One region of the Mycolicibacterium pallens genome, then DNA from elsewhere that is predicted to be linked to it. Evidence: predicted binding sites of a transcription regulator. Region 1 holds the regulator's gene; each other region holds the start of a gene.

Region 1 (6,513 bases):
GCTCACCGGGGCGATCCTGGACAAGTACACCGCGCTCGGCGGTCCCGCCGACAGCGACCTCGGCTTCCCGACCATCGATTCGGTGCCCGGCCTGGTCGGACCGGACAGTCGCGTGAGCACCTTCAGTGCCAGCGACAAGCCGGCGATCTTCTGGACTCCCGACACCGGCGCCTGGGTCGTGCGCGGCGCGATCAATGCGGCGTGGGACAAGCTCGGCGGTTCGGCGGGCACGATGGGCGTGCCCACCGCGGACGAGACCTACAACGGCAGCGTCGTGAGCCAGAAGTTCACCGGCGGCGAGATCTCGTATGACACCGCCGCCAAGACCTTCAGCACCGTGCCGCCCGAACTGGCCAACAACCTGGCCGGTGTGGAGGTGCCGAGCGACGCGACGACGGCGATCAACCAGGCCTGGCGCGCCGCGGGCGGGCTCTCGGGACCGCTCGGTGCCCGACAGGGTGCCCAGCAGCCCATCGGCACTGACGGCGCCGCACAGGATTACGCCGGCGGCAAGATCTTTTACTCACCGGCCACCGGCGCGCATGCGGTGACCGGCGCGATCCTGGCCAAGTACGAAGCCGCCGGCGGACCGACCGGCGATCTGGGCCTGCCGACCGGAACCGAAGCCGACGGCGGCGCGCCCAACAGCCGGGTCAGCGCCTTCAGCGCGGCCGACAAGCCGGTCATCTTCTGGACGCCCGACAACGGCGCCATCGTGGTCCGCGGTGCGATCAACGCCGCCTGGGCCAAGCTGGGCGGGGCGACGGGCAAGCTCGGTGTGCCGACCGGTGAGCAGAGTGTCAACGGCGACACCGTGACCCAGAAGTTCAGCGGGGGCGAGATCTCCTGGGACAAGGCCAGCAACACATTCACCACCAAACCGCCGGAGCTGGCCGGGTCGCTGGCCGGTGTGCAGGTGCCGGCCGCAGCCGGGGCACAGGCCGGCCCGTCGGGCGCCACCTCCGGCAAGGGGTCCGCATTCCACTGGTGGTGGCTGCTGATCATCATCCCGGTGTTGTTGCTGCTGGCCGTGATCGGGCTGGGCCTGCTGTGGCTGCAGCGGCGCCGCCGTGCCGGCGACGAGATCGAGGACGACTTTCACGACTCGGACTACGACGACGACGATCACTGGCCGCATGAGGCCGTCGGCGCGCCCGAGGCCTCTGCCGCCTCGCGGTTCTCGACCTATCCCGACGGTGGCGGCGCACAGGTCGCCGCGGCGCCGGGATTCGGCTGGGCGCCCGAGGACAGCGAGAAGTCGCAGCCGGGCCCCGAAGATGTGTTCGACGGCGATCAGGATTCGATCGACACCACGCCGACCCGCATACCCGACGAGGCTGAGCAGGCCGGCGGCTACGAGGCCGATGACATCGACGAGGCCCCTGCCGAACTGGAGTACGCCGAGGTCGAGGAACTCGACGACGAGGAATCAAGCGATTCCGGCCGTCATGCAGCGGTGAACCTCGGGGAGTCGCAGTCGATGTGGCGGCTCAACCTGGGTGAGCTCGGCACGCCGCGGCGTCGTCGCGCCGCCGAACCGGAGCTCGAGCCGGAGCCCGAGCCGGTCGAGCCGGACCCCGACGACATCGTCGAGTCCGATGTGGTCGACATCGAGGACGAAGAGGACGCGTCCACGGCGCCCGCCGAGGTGTTGTCGTCGGATGTCCACACCGAAGCGGCAGCCAACCGCCCGGCGATCCACCTTCCGCTGTCTGACCCCTATCAGGCGCCGGAAGGCTATGTGGTCAAGGCCAATACGCATTCCGGGCTGTACTACACCCCGGACTCTGCGCTCTACAACGACACCGTGCCCGAGGTGTGGTTCGCCAGTGAGGAACTCGCGCAGGCGAATGGATTCCACAAGGCGGAGTGAGGCTTTCGCCTCCTCCGGCTAGACCTTGCGGATGACGGTGACGACCTTGCCGAGGATGGCGGCGGCGTTGCCGTCGATCGGGTCGAACGCCGGGTTGTGCGGCATCAGCCAGACCTGACCACCCGTACGCTTGAACGTCTTGACCGTCGCTTCACCGTCGATCATCGCCGCGACGATGTCGCCGTTGTCGGCCACGTTCTGCTGACGGACCACGACCCAGTCACCGTCGCAGATCGCGGCGTCCACCATGGATTCGCCGACGACCTTCAACAGGAACAGCGAACCCTCGCCGACCAGTTCGCGCGGTAGCGGGAAGACGTCCTCGACGGCCTCCTCGGCCAGGATCGGGCCGCCGGCGGCGATGCGCCCGAGAACCGGCACGAACGTCGGCTCGGGCAGGGCATCCGAACCGGCGACCTCGGTGCGCACCGGGGTGACGGACTCATCGGCGCCGCGGACGTCGACGGCTCGGGGTCGGTTGGCGTCGCGGCGCAGGTAGCCCTTGCGCTCGAGGGTGCGCAGCTGGTGCGCCACCGACGATGTCGAGGTGAGGCCGACGGCGTCGCCGATCTCCCGGATGCTCGGGGGATAGCCGCGGCTGGTGACCGAAGCCCGGATCACTTCGAGGATGGTTCGCTGCCGCTCCGTCAGCCCGGAGTCGGCGTTATCGCGGCGGCTTGTGTCGGTACCCGATGTCTCACTGCGGTCGCTCATGGGGCCGAATGTAGTCGCGCATGTCGAGAAATTCAAACATTTGTTCGACCGTGTCGCGATCCGGTCCGGATCGACGGTGATCGGAACAAAACTTGTCGGTGGTCGGATTTATCCTTCGAACACGCTCGCTCACATGTTCGGTTTTCGAACGCATGATCGAGTATATTTCGAACACAAGAGCGAACAGCGGCGGCTTCGAGGGAAGGACTTCAGACATGACAGTCATCGATGATCGACAGGTTTTCATCCCGGCACCGGTTTACCGGCGGACGTCCGGCGCGCCCGTCGCCCCAGCTCGGCGCCGTCCGGCAGGACCTCGCGCCTACCGGCCGCACCCGGCCCGGCCGGCGATCGCGCCGATCCAGTACCGCGGCACCGGTGTCGCCTTCTCCCGGGCTCCGCACACGCGCAGGCCGGTCAGCACCGCTGTGACGATCGCGCTGGCCGGGGTGGCCGCGCTGATCACGCTGTGGCTCGGCATGGTCGGCCACTTCAGTGGCTCGCCGGCGGCCAGCGAACAGATGCCCGACCAGCTCGCCGTCGTTCAGGTGCAGGCAGGGGAGACGCTGCAGCAGCTGGCCGGGCGGGTCGCACCGGATGCGCCCGCCGGACAGGTTATGCAACGCATCCGCGACCTGAACAAGCTCGAGTCGGCGTCACTGGACGCCGGGCAGACGCTCATCGCGCCGATCGGCTGACCACCGTGCTGGCCGTGGCCGCTCGACAGACGGCGCAGGTAGGCTCTCAGTGGTTCGAATCATCGGACCACGGCGGAGCGAAGGAGCGGTCATGCACTGTCCGTTCTGTCGCAACCCGGACTCCCGCGTCGTCGACTCCCGCGAGACCGACGAAGGTCAGGCCATCCGGCGGCGCCGGTCCTGCCCCGAATGCGGCCGGCGATTCACCACCGTGGAAACCGCAGTGCTCGCGGTCGTGAAGCGCAGCGGCGTCACCGAACCGTTCAGCCGAGAAAAGGTCATCAGCGGCGTGCGCCGAGCCTGTCAGGGCCGCGACGTCGACGACGACGCACTTAATCTGCTCGCTCAGCAGGTCGAGGACACCGTGCGGGCGGCCGGTTCCCCGGAGATCCCCAGCCATGAGGTCGGCCTGGCCATTCTTGGGCCGCTTCGCGAACTCGACGAAGTCGCCTATCTGAGGTTCGCGTCGGTGTACCGCTCGTTCAGCTCCGCTGAGGACTTCGAGCGCGAGATCGAGGCGCTGCGCGCCCATCGCGCCGTCGGCACCTCCGGCTGAACCTTCTCAATCCAGCTGTCGCACACCGTCACTGACCACGCGGCCAGCGATCAGCACCCATCCCTCCGGATCCCATGTTGTATAGATCTGCGAGCCCTTGCCCTGTGTGATGGTCAGGTCGCGACTGAGGTAATCGGTGATCCGCGCCGCCGCCGAGCCTGTCGCCTCATCCTCGGGAACGCCGAGGTCGGAGGCGAACATCCGCGACCGGATGTGTCCTCCATCGCGATCCACCCACGCCCAGATGTAATGCTCGGCGTCATCGGAGTAGTCGTCTGGATCGGCGCCCAACACCTCGTCCACCGAACGCAGATCGTGAATGGCGAATTCGGGTGACCATTCCGCGCGAGCGCGGATCGCGGTGCGGTCGTCGTCGTAGCTGACTCCGACGATGCCCGCCGGCACCTGAAGGGTGCGGATCGGCGTGCCACGGTCGCGCAACCACCAGGCCGCACCGACCGTGGGATGCCCGGCGAAGGGCAGTTCCGTGGCCGGGGTGAAGATGCGGGCGTGCGCGGTGGTCGATCCATCGGTCGGCAGGTCGATGAATATCGTTTCGCTGTAACCCAATTCGGTGGCGATGCGTTGTCGTTCACCGGCGGGCACGGTGGCCGCGTCCACCACGCCGAGCGGATTGCCGAAGTCGCCTCCCGCATCGGTGAACACCCGCAGCACAGTCACGTCGACGGTCATATGTCGACTGTACGACCGCTGAGTCAGGTGGCGCTGCGCTCGTCGGCCTCCAACGCGTCGAGCACCGCGACCCGGGTGTCCAGCGAACCGGTGACCGCGCGCCCGGACAGCCCGCTGCGCAGGAGGTCCCGCAGGGCGTCCTGGTCGTATTCGGCGGGAGCGGTGGAATCGATGAACTTCTCGACGACTTCCACGAAGCGTTCGGGGTCGTCGTGAAACGGGAAGTGCCCGGAGCGGCCGAAGATCTCGAGCCGCGAGCCCGGCATGGCCGAATGTGCCATCCGTGCATGGCTGACCGGGATCACCGCATCTTGATCGCCCCAAATGAGTTGCACAGGAACGGATTCGGTCAAATAACATCGGTCCAGCATGGTGACCACCTGCCCGCGCCAGTCCACCACCGAGCGCAGCGTGCGGGTGAACGCCGACGATGCGGTCGGCTCGGGCAGGTCGGCCAGGATGCGCAGCGCGTCGGGCAGGTCGCGACCCAGACCCGTCGAGCCGAACACGCTGCCCAGGACACGGCCGGCAACCTGCAACGCGGGCAGCACCATCGGCAGCCGCAGCAGCGCCAACGCCTCACCGCCCATCGGTAGCGAGGCCGCCCGCAGTGCGACATTGACTTCCTTGGTCACGCCGCCGGCACTGACCAGGATCAGCCTCTCGACCAATTGCGGGAACTGGTAAGCGAATTGCATCGCCACCCCACCGCCGAGCGAATGCCCGACCACGGTGACCTTGTCGAGATCGAGGACGCTGAGCAGATCGCGCATGCCGTTCGCGTAGGCCGCCACCGAGTAGTCGGCCCGCGGCTTGTCGGATTGTCCGTGCCCGAGCAGGTCCGGGGCGATCACGGTGAACCGCTGGGCAAGCGTGCTGTGCACCGAATGCCAGGTCGTCGAGTTGTCACCGATCCCGTGGATCAACAGCAGCGCCGGACCGGAGCCCGCCACCCGGAACGCCCGCCGGTAACCGTGAATGGTCCGGAAGTGCAGTGTGGGTGTCACGTCCCGCACCGGTTGCAGATTGGGCTTTCGCTGAGACTTCTGTTGCGTCATGGCCAACCCCATCATCGGTGCGGTGGGCTTCGTCAGGTTTCGCCGGTGTCGTTGAAACCGTCTTTGAAGTCCTCGGCGTGCTGAGCGAGGAATTTCTCGAATTCCGCGCCCAACTCGTCGCCACTGGGGAGTTCCTCGTCGTGCGCCAGCAGCGACCGGTTCTCTTGAGCGGCAACGAAAGCATCGTACTGGCGCTCCAGGGCCGTCACCACTTGAGCGACCTCCGGCGAGGCCTCGACCTGCTCGTCGATCTTGGTGCGGATACCTTCGCCGGCATCGGTCAGGGCGCGCAGCGGTACCTGCAGCGAAGTCAGTTTGGCGACCTGTTCCAGCAGTGCCTCAGCGGCCGGCGGGAAGTCGGTCTGGGCCAGGTAGTGCGGCACGTGAACGGTGAAGCCGATGACTTCATGGCCGTGCTGGGCCATCCGGTACTCCAGCAGGTTGGACACGCTGCCCGGCACCTGCACCTCGCCGACCCACGGGGTGAAGTCGGTGATCAGCTCGCGGTTGTTGGAGTGCGCGGTCATCGTCACCGGCCGGGTGTGGGGGACCGCCATCGGAATCGTGCCGAGCCCGATGGTCTGGCGCACCCCGAGACGCTCGGCCAGCAGGCGGACGGCGGTGACGAACCGCTCCCACTTCAGGTCCGGCTCCAGCCCGGCCAGCAGCAGGAACGGTGTGCCCAGACTGTCCCGCAGGGCGTACAGGTTCAGCTGCGGATCGTCGTAGTCGGTGAAGTGGTCGGTCTTGAACGTCATCAGCGGCCGGCGCGACCGATAGTCGAGCAGCTCGTCGATGGCGAAGGAGGCCACCAGCTCGGTGTCGAGCTTGGCCTTGAGGTGATCAGCAGCCAGGCGAATGGCGTGGCCGGCGTCGGAAAACCCCTCAAGAGCATGAATCATCACCGGTCCGCGCCCGTCG
Region 2 (6,513 bases), 540 kb from region 1:
TGGCGGATAGCCGAATTGGACGATCTTTCGCCGTTGCTGACGGGTTTCGCGGTGAGCGCCGTCCCGGCAGCGGAGTATCCGCCGGTGCTGCGCCCGCCGGTCGGTTGGATCACGCAGGACGACGGGCGGGTGGCGCTGGGGGCGGCCATCCCCCTCGGTGTGCTGCAGGCCCGGCAGGCCGAGTTCGTCGCGGCCGTCGACGCGCCGGTGGTCATCACGCCGTGGCGCTCACTGCTGGTATGCGACCTTGACGAGGGCGTCGCCGATACCGCGCTACGGGTGCTGGCCCCGATGGGGTTGGTGTTCGACGAGAACTCACCGTGGCTGGACATCAGCGCCTGCGTGGGCAGCCCAGGGTGTGAGAAGTCGCTAGCCGACGTGCGCGCCGAGGCCACCCGAATCGCTACGGAGGAAGATGCGCGGCTGCCCAGCGGCCACGTTCACTACGTGGGCTGCGAACGGGCGTGCGGCAGCCCTCCAGCAGGTCAGGTGTTCGTCGCGACACCGGAGGGGTTCCGGGAACGCTCGTAGTGGCGCCGAACTCGCGCGCGATTGCCACAGTCGGCGGTGCTGCACCAACGGCGGTTTCCGCGCCGGCTCGTGTCGAGGAACAACCAGCCGCAGGCGGCGTCACCGCACGCCTTGATGGCTTCGGGCGTGACCGACTGCCACAGGTCCACCGCCGCCACGACGATGCGATCGATCGGCGTGTGCAGGGTGAGCTCACGTTCCGTCCACATCACCGCACCACCACACTCGCGCAGGTGCCGTCGACGTGCCGTCCGGGCGAACGCGTCGCTGATGACGTCACACTCGGCTGCTGTCGCGCCGACGGTCCAGACCGAGTGCAACGCCTCGCGAATCCGCTTGGCGTCGCGGAGCGCCCGACTGGCGGCAGCGGAACTCTCGGCGCACTGCGTGAGCAAATGCCGTGCTTCGGCCGGGTCGACGACACCGGCGTGTATCGCCCAGCCCACCAGATCTCGATAGCTCTGCAGGTGGTCGACAACGCGTGATGAATCACCGCGCCACGCGACGGTGTTGACGAAGTCCACAGCGATGTGGCCCCCGCGCAATTCGAGCTCTCCCTCCATGCCAAACATGCTAATGGGTTTTGACCTCTTTACCTATTAGGTAGGTCTGGGTACGCAACTGACATGCCGCTGCCGACAACCCACATTCAGATCGTGGATCCCCGCATCGGATTGGCGGTCGGAGCGCTGTGCGTTGCGTCGTCCGCCGTCTTCCTTGACCTCGCCGACACCACCGCGGCAACCGCGAGCACAGGCAGATGCCTGCTGGCGCTGCCCGTGATCGGCGCACTCGCGATCCGCGAAAGACGTTGCGCCGGAGCGCTTTCTCGGTCGGGAATTCTATCGGACACATGCTGTGGAGCGCTGTTCGCCGGTGACATGCTGTGGTGGACGGAAGCGATCCGTGAAATTGGTGCCGGATTGTCAACGGTTCTCGTCAACACCCAGGTACTGCTCGTGCCGCTACTGGCCTGGATGGTGGACCGTGAAAGGATCGAGCGGCGATTCCTCATGGCACTGCCGGTCATGCTGACCGGTGTGGTGCTGACCGGTGGGCTGGTCGGTCATGCCGGCCACGGAGACGCCGGCCGCGGAACGGTGCACGCGATCGCCGCGGCGCTCTGCTACTCGGGGTTCTTGTTCCTCCTGCGCCGGGGCGGCAAGGAGGGGCTTCCGGTCCAGACCTACGCGGTGGTGCTGGTGACCGCGGCCGCGACCGCCGCTGCCGCAGGGCAATGGTGGGGTGGGCTGGACACCACGCCGTCGCGGCCGACGATCGGCTGGCTGATCCTCGTCACGCTGACCGGACAGCTGGTGGGCTGGCTATTGGTGGCCAAGCTCTCGCCGAAGGTCGGCAGCGAAACCAGTTCGGTGCTGCTGCTGCTCACCCCGGTCGGGGCACTGATCGGCGGCATGGTGATCCTCGGCGAACGCCCGACAGGTCTGCAGCTGGTTGGGTGTGCGCTGGTGATCGTCGCGGCATACGCGGTGGTCGCACACCGTCACCGTGAAAGCGGGCCGTAGTGTGATCGCGTGCTCGACTACATTCGCGACGCCGCCGAGATCTATCGGCAGTCGTTTGCGACGATTCGCGCCGAAGCCGATCTGACGCCGTTTCCCGAAGATGTCGCGCGTGTGGTCGTCCGGCTGATCCACACCTGCGGGCAGGTGGACGTGGCCGAGCACGTGGCCTTCACGCCCGGTGTGGTCGCCGCAACGCATGCCGCCCTGGTGGCCGGGGCGCCGATCCTGTGCGACTCGTCGATGGTCGCGGCCGGGATCACCGCCGCCCGACTGCCCGCAGGCAATGAAGTCGTGTCGCTGGTGGCCGATCCACGGGCGCCCGAGCTGGCTCAACGGACCGGGAACACCCGGTCGGCCGCCGGGGTTGAGCTGTGGGCCGACCGGCTGGCCGGGGCTGTCGTCGCGATCGGCAACGCCCCCACTGCCCTGTTCCGGCTGCTGGAACTCATCGACGACGGCGTGCCCGGCCCGGTGTCGGTACTGGGCGGACCAGTGGGGTTCGTCGGCTCGGCGCAGTCCAAGCAGGAACTGATCGACCGGCCCCGGGGCATGGAGTACCTCGTGGTGACGGGACGCCGGGGCGGCAGCGCGATGGCAGCGGCCGCCGTGAATGCGATTGCGAGTGAGCGGGAATGACGGGTGTGTTGTACGGCGTCGGCCTGGGCCCGGGTGATCCGGAGCTGGTGACGGTCAAGGCCGCCCGCATCATCGGCGCGGCCGACGTCGTCGCCTATCACAGCGCTCGGCACGGACGCAGCATCGCGCGGCGCATCGCCGAGCCGTATCTGCGCGACGGCCAGATCGAGGAGCACCTCGTCTACCCGGTCACCACCGAGACCACCGAACATCCCGGCGGCTATGCCGGCGCGATGGAGGACTTCTACCGCGAGGCCGCCGAGCGGATCGCCGCTCACCTGGACGCCGGGCGTGATGTCGCGCTGCTCGCCGAGGGTGATCCACTGTTCTACAGCTCATACATGCATATGCACACCAGGCTGACCGAGCGGTTCAGCGCAGTGATCATCCCGGGCGTGACGTCGGTGAGCGCCGCCTCGGCAGCCATCTCCACTCCGTTGGTGACCGGTGACGAGGTGCTCTCAGTGCTGCCCGGCACCATGCCGGTACGCGAGTTGGCCCGCCGCCTCGCCGACGCTGACGCCGCGGTGGTGATGAAGCTGGGCCGCACGTATCCGCATGTGCGCGAGGCGCTTTCGATGGCAGGCCGCCTGGACGAGGCGTTCTACGTCGAGCGGGCGAGCACCGACGCACAGCGGGTGCTGCCGGCCGGCGAGGTCGACGACGAGACCGTGCCGTACTTCTCCCTGGCGATCCTGCCGGGTGGCGAGCGCGCGAAGCCCGTCACCGGCGGCGTGACGGTGGTGGGCCTGGGCCCGGGCGACGTGGACTGGATGACTCCGCAGAGTCGCACCGAGCTGGCCGCCGCCACCGACCTGATCGGCTATGGCCCGTATCTGGACCGGGTGCCGACACGGCCCGGGCAGCGTCGTCATCCCAGTGACAACACCGACGAACCCGCCCGCGCGCGGCTGGCCTGTGAGCTGGCCGAGCAGGGACATGCGGTCGCGGTGGTCTCCTCGGGCGATCCCGGTGTGTTCGCGATGGCCACCGCGGTGCTCGAGGAAGCCAAGCAGTGGCCGAACGTGCCGGTGCGGGTGATCCCGGCGATGACGGCCGCCCAAGCCGTCGCCAGCCGGGTCGGCGCGCCGCTGGGTCACGACTATGCGGTGATCTCGCTGTCGGATCGGCTCAAGCCGTGGGACATCATCGCGTCGCGGCTCTCGGCCGCCGCCGAGGCGGATCTGGTGCTGGCGATCTACAACCCGGCGTCGAAGAGCCGCACCTGGCAGGTCGCCGCGATGCGCGAGCTGCTGCTCGAGCACCGCGAGCCGGGCACGCCGGTGGTGATCGGCCGGGACGTATCCGGTCCGCACGAGTCGGTGACGGTCGTGCGCCTGGGTGATCTGGACCCGGCCGACGTGGACATGCGCTGCCTGCTGATCGTCGGGTCATCGCAGACCCAGTGGTACGGCGACACGGTGTTCACGCTCCGGCGCTACCCGAGCTGACGCCCGACTCGCTCGCTCGCACAGGGCTTTTCAAGCCTCAAAATTTTCTTTGGGCTCTGTGGTCACACTGGCCACAAGTGGGGCGATTCTGTCGGGGTATCGAACTAATGTTCGATACATGTTGGACGCGCTGGACGACGTACTGACCGCCTGGGACAAGGTGGCGGCGTTGCCGGCGGTCGACATGGCAGCACCCGAGCTGTTGCTCGCGCTCGAACGAGTCGAGCGGCTGCGCCGGCTGCTGCCCGCGGTCGAACACACGGTCCTGACACAGCTGCAATCCCAAACCACTCCCATCGCCGTGGGCGCCAAATCCTGGCGAACTGTACTCACCCACCGGCTCGGCATCAGCAGCACCGACGCCACCCGCCGACTGACTGACGCTGCCGAGCTGGGACCGCGGCAATCCCTTATCGGAGAACCGCTTTCACCGGCCCTGCCTGCGACTGCCGCCGCGCAAGCTCGTGGAGAAATCGGCGCCGACCACGTAGCCGTGATCCGGTCCTTCATGGACCATCTCCCCGCAGCGGTCGACGGGGCAACGCGCGAGCATGCCGAAGCTCAGCTGGGCGGCCTGGCTGGCGGGCTCACTCCGGAAGCACTGCGCAAACTCGCTCATCAGCTGATGGCCATGATCAACCAGGACGGCAGCCTCGACGACGAACGCGACCAGGCCCGCAAACGCGGGATCACCGTCGGGCCACAGCAAGTCGACGGGATGAGCAGGATCTCCGGCTGGGCGGATCCGGAATTGCGGGCGGCTCTGGATGCCGCCAATGCGAAGCTCGCCGGGCCGGGTTACTGCAACCCCGACGATGAAACACCCTGCGTGGACGGCACACCGAGCGAACAACAGATCACCAGAGACATGCGCTCGGCCGCCCAACGCACCCACGATGCACTCAAGACGGTGTGTTTGGCGATGCTCTCGTCGGGTCAGCTCGGTCAGCACAACGGGTTGCCTGTCACCATCGTCGTTACCACCACGCTCGAGCAGCTGACGTCTGCCGCCGGGCTGGCGCATACCGGTGGTGGCACCTACCTGCCCATGCCGACGGTCATCCGGATGGCTGCCCGTGCGCACCCCTATTTGACGGTGTTCGAGTCACCGCGAGAGATCAAGCTCTACTACGGGCGCACCCGGCGTACCGCCTCTCCCGGACAACGGCTCGCGCTCTACGCCATTGACAGGGGCTGCGCGAAACCCGACTGCACCGCACCCGCTTACCACACCCAAGTCCACCATGCCGTCCGCGACTTCGCCGACGGCGGCAACACCGACATCAACGAACTCACCTTGGCCTGCGGCTGCGATAACCGCATGGTCAACACCGGGCCCGCCGGCTGGACCACACGAAAACGTCGACGGGACAACAGAACCGAATGGATACCACCACCGCACCTCGATCGCGGGCAATCCCGGGTGAACTACTTCCATCACCCGGAGGAGCTGCTCTGCTGAAGGCGTGCCACCCAGGCGACGGCCTCGTCGACGCTGCCCACCGCGGTCACCCGCGCGGGCAGTGGCGGCCGGTCGATCATCACCACCGTCACGCCCAGGTCATGCGCGGCTTGCAGCTTGGCCTCGGTCAGCGCTCCCCCGCTGTTCTTGGTCACCAGCACGTCGATCTTGTTGTCCCGCAACAGTGTGTACTCATCGTCATAGCCGTACGGCCCGCGGGACAGCAGCACCTCGTGATTGCGCGGCAGCACCTCCGCATCGGGCGGCGTCACGACCCTTATCAGGAACCACGCGTCGCTGTCGGTGAACGGCTTGACCCCGGAGCGGCCGGTGGTAAGGAACACTCGTGAAAAGCCTTGCGCCGAGACGAACTCAGCGGCCTCGATGTCGGAGGCCACCCGCACCGCATCGGTAGCGTCCCAGGCGGGGCGGGACAGTACCAGGTGCGGTAGATCGAGTTCAACGCACACCTGCGCGGCGTGTGCAGTCATGGTGGCGGCGAACGGGTGGGTGGCGTCAACGACGGCATCGATGTCGTTGTCGCGCAGCCACTGTCGCAGGCCGTCCACTCCGCCGAAGCCGCCGATGCGGACCGGACCGACCGGCAGCGCAGGATCGGGCACCCGGCCGGCGAGCGAACTGACGATCTCCTGGCCCGGGTGCAACCGTGCCGCCAGCGCCCGCGCCTCCCCCGTGCCGCCGAGCAGCAGGATGCGCATCAGTGCTGGCTGCCGCGGGTGCGGCCCGACGAGTACAGGTAACTGTCGGTAAACCCTTCGGCGGCAAGCACATCACCGACGATGATCACCGCGGTCTTGGTGATGCCGGCGTCGTGCATCTTCTCGGCGATGTCGCCCAGCGTGCCACGCAGCACCACTTCCCGTGGCCAGCTCGCGAAGGCCACCAC
Region 3 (6,513 bases), 810 kb from region 1:
TATTTCGCGGCCTTCCCGCACAGCGTCGGCGAGCGCGACGAGGTCGTCCTCGTCGGGGAACTCCGGCAACGGGCCGGCGTGGCGAACCAGCTCCCACCCGCGCGGGGCGGTGATCCGGTTGGCATGACCGATGCACAGATCCCACGAGTGAGGTTCGCGGGAGGTTGCCAGCGGGCCGACGACGGCTGTGGAATCGGAGTAGACGAACGTCAGCGTCGCCACCGCATAGTGGGGGCATCCAGGCCGGCAGCAGCGACGAGGAACATTCACGCCCGTGAGGTTATCGCGGTTCATTCACAGGTTGCTCGGCAACACGCGCAGCCGCCGGGCGGCCGATTCCCAACCGTTACGATCACATCCGTGGCCGATTCCCGCAGCTCCCGGCGAGGTGGCCGGTCCGGCGGCAGCCCCGGGTCACGCCGCGGGCGTGAGATGCGGGGGCCACTGCTGCCGCCGACCGTCCCGGGCTGGCGCAGCCGCGCGGAACGGTTCGACATGGCGGTGCTCGAAGCCTACGAGCCGATCGAGCGGCAGTGGCAACAACGGCTCACCGGTCTGGACGTCGCCGTCGACGAGATCCCGCGCATTGCGCCGAAGGACCCGGACAGTGTGCAGTGGCCCGCCGAAGTGGTGGCCGATGGGCCGATCGCATTGGCCCGGTTGATTCCGGCCGGGGTGGACGTCCGCGGTAACTCCACGCGGGCTCGAATAGTGCTGTTCCGCAAGCCGATCGAGCGACGGGCCAAGGACTCGATCGATCTGACCGATCTTCTGCACGACATTCTGGTGGCTCAGGTGGCCACCTATCTCGGAGTCGAACCGTCGGTCATCGATCCGACCCTCGAAGACGACTAAAGCGGGCCTCGAGGACCCGCTCCAGTCGAACTAGCCGTGTGTTACTAGATGATGCCGCGCTTGAGGCGACGACGCTCCCGCTCGGAGAGTCCGCCCCAGATGCCGAAGCGCTCGTCGTTCGCCAAGGCGTACTCGAGGCATGCATCTTTGACTTCGCAGCCCAAGCAGATGCGCTTGGCCTCGCGGGTGGAACCACCCTTTTCGGGGAAGAACGCCTCAGGATCGGTCTGCGCGCACAGCGCACGTTCCTGCCACTGGTCTTCCTCTTCGATTGACTCCGGGGTCGCATCGATGATCGGGTCTGGCACCAAACTCAGGTGAGCGCGTGCCATAACCCCCATCGTCTGCGAACCGGGAATGGACTGCGGCAACCCCATCGCGCCGATTACGTGCTCATAGGACATGTCCGCCTCCTCACCTGGTTTCGTAGATCATTTGCATGTCGCCCACTATTGAAGTGTGCCCAACTCGTTCGAACACCTGGTCGAATCACGGTCTGAGACACCGAAACCGGCTGGGCCGACCGGGAAATGACACTGATGTGATTAGACACTTCTGAGATGGTTCGCGCAAGCGAATGAACCGAAATTAATACCATTTTCCTTGGATAATTCGGCGAGTCGATGCCCCGGCGTGTCTTCGGAGTGACCTGATCGTGACCGCGTGCGTCACCGAAAGTGCCGACCGCCTAGTGTCGGTCGGTGTGAAGATCACCGTTCTGGTCGGCGGCGTCGGGGGCGCCCGCTTCCTGCTGGGGGTGCAGCGACTGCTCGGATTGGGTCAGTTCGCCGGCCAGATATCCGGAGCCACAGGCGATCTTGATCACGCGCTGACCGCCGTGGTCAACATCGGCGACGACGCGTGGATGCACGGCGTGCGCATCTGTCCCGACCTCGACACCTGTATGTACACCTTAGGTGGAGGTATCGATCCCGAGCGGGGCTGGGGACATCGCAACGAGACGTGGCATGCGAAAGAGGAATTGGCGGCCTACGGTGTGCAACCGGATTGGTTCGGGTTGGGCGACCGAGATCTGGCCACCCACTTGGTGCGAAGCCAAATGCTGCGGGCCGGGTACCCGCTGTCGCAGGTGACCGAGGCGCTCTGCCATCGATGGACGCCGGGGGCCACGCTGCTGCCCGCCAGTGACGACCGGTGCGAAACCCACGTGGTGATCGACGATCCGGACACCGGCGACCGCAAGGCCGTTCATTTCCAGGAGTGGTGGGTGCGCTACCGAGCACAGGTGACTACGCACAGTTTCGCGTTCGTCGGCTCCGAAAACGCCACTGCCGGACCCGGTGTCGTCGACGCGATCGCCGACGCCGATGTCGTCATGCTGGCGCCGTCCAACCCGGTGGTGAGCATCGGTGCAATCCTGGCGATTCCGGGCGTGCGTGCGGCGCTGCGCTCCACGCCGGCCCCGGTCGTCGGCTACTCCCCCATCATCGGCGGAAAGCCGTTGCGCGGCATGGCCGACGAATGCCTGTCGGTGATCGGCGTCGAAACCTCGTCACAAGCCGTCGCCCGTCACTACGGCGCTCGGTCGGCGACCGGTATTCTCGACTACTGGTTGATCTCCGAGGGCGACCACGCCGAAATCCCCGGGCTGACCGTGAAATCGATCCCTCTGCTGATGTCCGATCCGTCGGCCACCGCCGAAATGGTGCGTGCCGGGCTCGAACTCGCGGGAGTAGAGCGGTGACGATCGGCTCAAGTCCAACGGCGCCGCCGAGCGGCGACCATGGTTCCGCGGCTCCCGTCGAAATCCTGCCGGTGCCCGGACTTCCGGAGTTTCGCCCCGGCGACGACCTGGCCGCCGCGCTGGTCGCGGCGGCCCCGTGGCTGCGCGACGGCGACATCGTCGTCGTCACCAGCAAGGTGATGTCCAAATGCGAGGGCCGCATCGTCGCGGCAGCCGAGGATCCCGAGGAACGGGATGCCCTGCGCCGCACACTCATCGACACCGAAGCGGTGCGAGTCCTGGCCCGCAAGGGTAAGACGCTGATCACCGAAAACCGCAACGGCATCGTGCAGGCGGCCGCGGGCGTCGACGGCTCCAACGTCGGGTCCACCGAATTAGCCCTGTTACCGGTCGATCCCGACGGCAGCGCCGCAGCACTGCGCACCGCACTGCGCGAACGGCTGGGCGTCGACGTCGCGGTACTCGTCACCGACACGATGGGCCGCGCCTGGCGCAACGGGCAGACCGACGCTGCGATCGGCTCGGCCGGACTGCCGGTTCTCTACGGTTACGCCGGCGCCGTCGATCGGCATGGCAACGAACTGGTGGTCACCGAGGTCGCCGTCGCCGACGAAATCGCCGCCGCCGCCGACCTGGTGAAGGGCAAGCTGACCGCGGTGCCGGTTGCGGTGGTCCGCGGCCTCGATCTCGAGGACGACGGCTCCACCGCCGCACGACTGTTGCGCGGCGGCGAGGACGACTTGTTCTGGCTGGGCACCGCCGAGTCCCTGGAACTCGGCCGCCGCCAGGCCCAGCTGCTGCGCCGCTCGGTGCGCCAGTTCGCCCCGGAGTCGGTGGATCCCACGCTCATCGAAGCCGCGGTCGCCGAGGCGCTCACCGCGCCGGCCCCGCACCACACCCGGCCGGTGCGGTTCGTCTGGTTGCAGGACCGGACGCGTCGCACCGCACTATTGGACCGGATGAAAGATGCCTGGCGTGCCGACCTGACCGGTGACGGCAAGCCCGCCGATGCCGTCGAGCGGCGCGTTGCGCGCGGCCAGATCCTCTACGACGCACCGGAGGTCGTGATCCCGTTCCTGGTGCCCGAGGGTGCTCACGACTATCCCGACCCGGCTCGCACCGAGGCCGAGCACACCATGTTCACCGTCGCGGTCGGCGCGGCGGTGCAGGCCCTCCTGGTGGCGCTGGCCGTGCGTGGAGTGGGCAGCTGCTGGATCGGCTCGACCATCTTCGCGGCTGAGCTGGTCCGGGAAACCCTTGACCTGCCTGCGGATTGGGAGCCGTTGGGCGCGGTCGCGATCGGCTATCCGGTCGAGCCGCCCGAGCCTCGCGACCCGGCGCCGGTCGGTGATCTGCTGGTGCGCAAGTGAGCGTGCGCGAGTCGGCGATCGAACTGCTGACGGACTGGGATGCGCCCGACGCCGGCCAGGATGCGCTGCGCCAAGCCGTGCTGGCGTTCCTGCTGGCACGCACCGACGCCTGTGAGCGAGCCTGCGTCCCAGGCCATATCACCGCTTCGGCGTTGGTGGTCAACCACTCCGGTGACCAAGTCCTGCTGACCCTGCATCCACGGCTGGGGCGGTGGGTTCAGCTCGGAGGGCACTGCGAGGACTCCGACGCCGACATCGTGGCCGCCGCGATGCGCGAGGCCACCGAGGAGTCCGGCATCGACGGCCTGGGCATCGATGCGTCATTGGGCGCGATCCATGTGCACGCACTGACCTGCTCGCTGGGGGTGCCCACACGACACCTCGATCTGCAGTTCATCGCCCGCGCACCCGAAGACGCGCACATCGCGATCAGCGACGAATCACTGGACTTGCGGTGGTGGCCAGTCGACGCGCTGCCCGACGGCATCGATGCGGCGGTCGAACACCTGGTGTCCGTGGGGAGAGCCAGATCTTCGTCGAACGGCCACTTATGACACGTATTTGAGCGAAAAGCGTGTCTCAAGTGGCCACTCGATGGGACAACCAGCAGCCCTGAGCGCCGTGACGACGCGTTCGACGACCAGTCCGGGAGCAGTGCGCAGCAACTGGCTGTTGACCCGGATGATCCGCCAACCGCACTCTTCCAACTCCGCGAACCGATTGATGTCTCGGGTGCGTTGAACCGGGTCGAGCCAATGCTGAGCCCCGTCGAACTCCACCGCGACGCGCCACTGCGGCCAGCCCATATCGAGGCGCGCTATCAGATGGCCGAATTCATCGACGACCTTGATCTGCGTTGTGGGAACCGGCAACCCGGAGCGGACGAGGAGCAATCGCGTGCGGCTCTCCTGGGGCGACTCTGCGCCAGGGTCCATCAAATCGAGCGCTTGGCGCAATTGCACGATCCCTCGCGCACCCCGGTGGCGGTCCACGACCGTGCGAACGTCAGCGTCGCTCAGGTCGGTCGCGTTGCCCAGTGCGTCGAGCAGGATGGCAGCCTTCGAAAGGTCTCCTCGTCGGCCGAGATCGAAGGCAGTGCGCGCCGCCGTCGTTACCGCAACACCGCCGACGTCACAGATTTCGTCGGAGTCGAGCTCGTCCCGATGGATGAGGATCCCCTTCGCCGGCTTGCCGTTGCGGCGCATCAATTCCGCGGGATGACGATCATCGATCCAACGACACCCGAGCAGGGCCGCCGCCGACAGGCCCGCAACCGTCGCGGTCTCATCGGACCACACCCAAGCGGCTTTGGCCTTCACCGAGGGTGTCAGTTCCTGGTCGCGTGGAACGTAGACGTCGCGATAGACAGCACGGAAGTTGCGGTGGAGACTTCGACGACTGACGAGACCCGCAGCGATCGCCGCTGATCCACGGAACGGCGCATGCAGGTCAGCCATGGCGAAACCCTGGCAGAGACAACTGACAAGTTTCAGCGAGTGGCCACTTCTGACAGGCAGATGAGCGAAAAGCGTGCCCTAACTGGCCACTCGGAGAAAACAGACCTAGATATCGGACGAGTAGCGAACTCCGCAGTCCGGGATGACAACTCCCGGCCACACCCGCGCACCGCGCAGGAGCTCACAGCGCGCGCCGATGTTCGCGCCGTCGCCGATGATCGCGTCGCGCAGCAGTGCGCGCGGTCCGATCCGGGCGCCGGCCCCGATGATCGACCGCTCGACTACCGAACCCGCCTCGATGCGCGCCCCGTCGAAAACGACCGCGCCGTCCAACCGCACACCGGGGCCGATCTCCGCGCCGCGACCGACCACGGTCCCGCCGACCATCACCGCGCCGGGCGACACCGAAGCGCCGTCGTGCACCAGGAATTCTCCACGCTGTCCGCCGAGCGCCGGCGACGGCGCAAGGCCGCGGACCAGATCGGCCGAGCCGCGAACGAAGTCCTCCGGCGTGCCCATGTCGCGCCAGTAACTGGAGTCGACGTACCCGCAGACTTTGACCCCGTCGGCCAGCAGCGCCGGGAAGACCTCGCGCTCCACCGAGACCTCACGCCCGCGCGGGATGCGATCGAGGATCTCGCGCTTGAAGATGTAGGTCCCTGCGTTGATCTGATCCGACGGCGGATCTTCAGTCTTCTCCAGGAACGCCTCCACGCGGCCGTCGGCGTCGGTGGGCACGCAGCCGAACGCCCGCGGATCGCTGACGCGCACCAGATGCAGGGTCAGATCCGCCTGCGACTCCTGGTGGCTGGACAGCATCTGGCGCAGATCCATGCCGGACAGCACGTCACCGTTGAACACCATCACCGTGTCGTTGCGCAGCTTCGGAATCACGTTGGCGATACCGCCGCCGGTGCCCATCGGCTGGTCTTCGACGACGTACTCGATCTGCAGGCCGAGCTTGGACCCGTCCCCGAACTCGTTCTCGAACGTCGCGGCCTTGAACGACGTGCCGAGGATGACGTGCTCGATCCCGGCCGCAGCGATGCGCGACAGCAGATGCGTCAAGAACGGCAGCCCCGCGGTCGGCAGCATCGGTTTGGCCGCCGACACGGTCAGTGGCCGC

What was found. The regulator LexA, encoded in region 1, represses DNA repair genes until DNA is damaged. The targets are predictions, from matches to a motif close to CGAACANNTGTTCG.
Region 2: K0O64_RS14115 (HNH endonuclease signature motif containing protein) is a predicted target of LexA. The motif match lies at 4,245-4,258, and genes of this name have one in related genera.
Region 3: cofD (2-phospho-L-lactate transferase) is a predicted target of LexA. The motif match lies at 1,329-1,342, and genes of this name have one in related genera.

What each region holds. Positions count from the first base shown of each region.
Region 1 covers NZ_CP080333.1:2,329,875-2,336,387, forward strand. The annotation lists gene K0O64_RS11475 (LGFP repeat-containing protein) at 1-1,873, shown strand, start outside; gene lexA (transcriptional repressor LexA) at 1,892-2,587, opposite strand; gene K0O64_RS11485 (LysM peptidoglycan-binding domain-containing protein) at 2,803-3,285, shown strand; gene nrdR (transcriptional regulator NrdR) at 3,377-3,841, shown strand; gene K0O64_RS11495 (PhzF family protein) at 3,848-4,534, opposite strand; gene K0O64_RS11500 (alpha/beta fold hydrolase) at 4,558-5,592, opposite strand; gene K0O64_RS11505 (proteasome assembly chaperone family protein) at 5,625-6,513, opposite strand, start outside.
Region 2 covers NZ_CP080333.1:2,869,691-2,876,203, reverse strand. The annotation lists gene cobG (precorrin-3B synthase) at 1-531, shown strand, start outside; gene K0O64_RS14135 (CGNR zinc finger domain-containing protein) at 486-1,094, opposite strand; gene K0O64_RS14130 (DMT family transporter) at 1,158-2,057, shown strand; gene K0O64_RS14125 (precorrin-8X methylmutase) at 2,067-2,693, shown strand; gene K0O64_RS14120 (precorrin-2 C(20)-methyltransferase) at 2,690-4,144, shown strand; gene K0O64_RS14115 (HNH endonuclease signature motif containing protein) at 4,263-5,606, shown strand; gene K0O64_RS14110 (cobalt-precorrin-6A reductase) at 5,582-6,325, opposite strand; gene cobM (precorrin-4 C(11)-methyltransferase) at 6,325-6,513, opposite strand, start outside.
Region 3 covers NZ_CP080333.1:1,522,922-1,529,434, reverse strand. The annotation lists gene K0O64_RS07440 (DUF3499 domain-containing protein) at 1-270, opposite strand, end outside; gene K0O64_RS07435 (metallopeptidase family protein) at 433-855, shown strand; gene K0O64_RS07430 (WhiB family transcriptional regulator) at 900-1,259, opposite strand; gene cofD (2-phospho-L-lactate transferase) at 1,559-2,560, shown strand; gene K0O64_RS07420 (coenzyme F420-0:L-glutamate ligase) at 2,563-3,930, shown strand; gene K0O64_RS07415 (NUDIX hydrolase) at 3,927-4,484, shown strand; gene K0O64_RS07410 (DUF559 domain-containing protein) at 4,479-5,387, opposite strand; gene manB (mannose-1-phosphate guanylyltransferase ManB) at 5,493-6,513, opposite strand, start outside.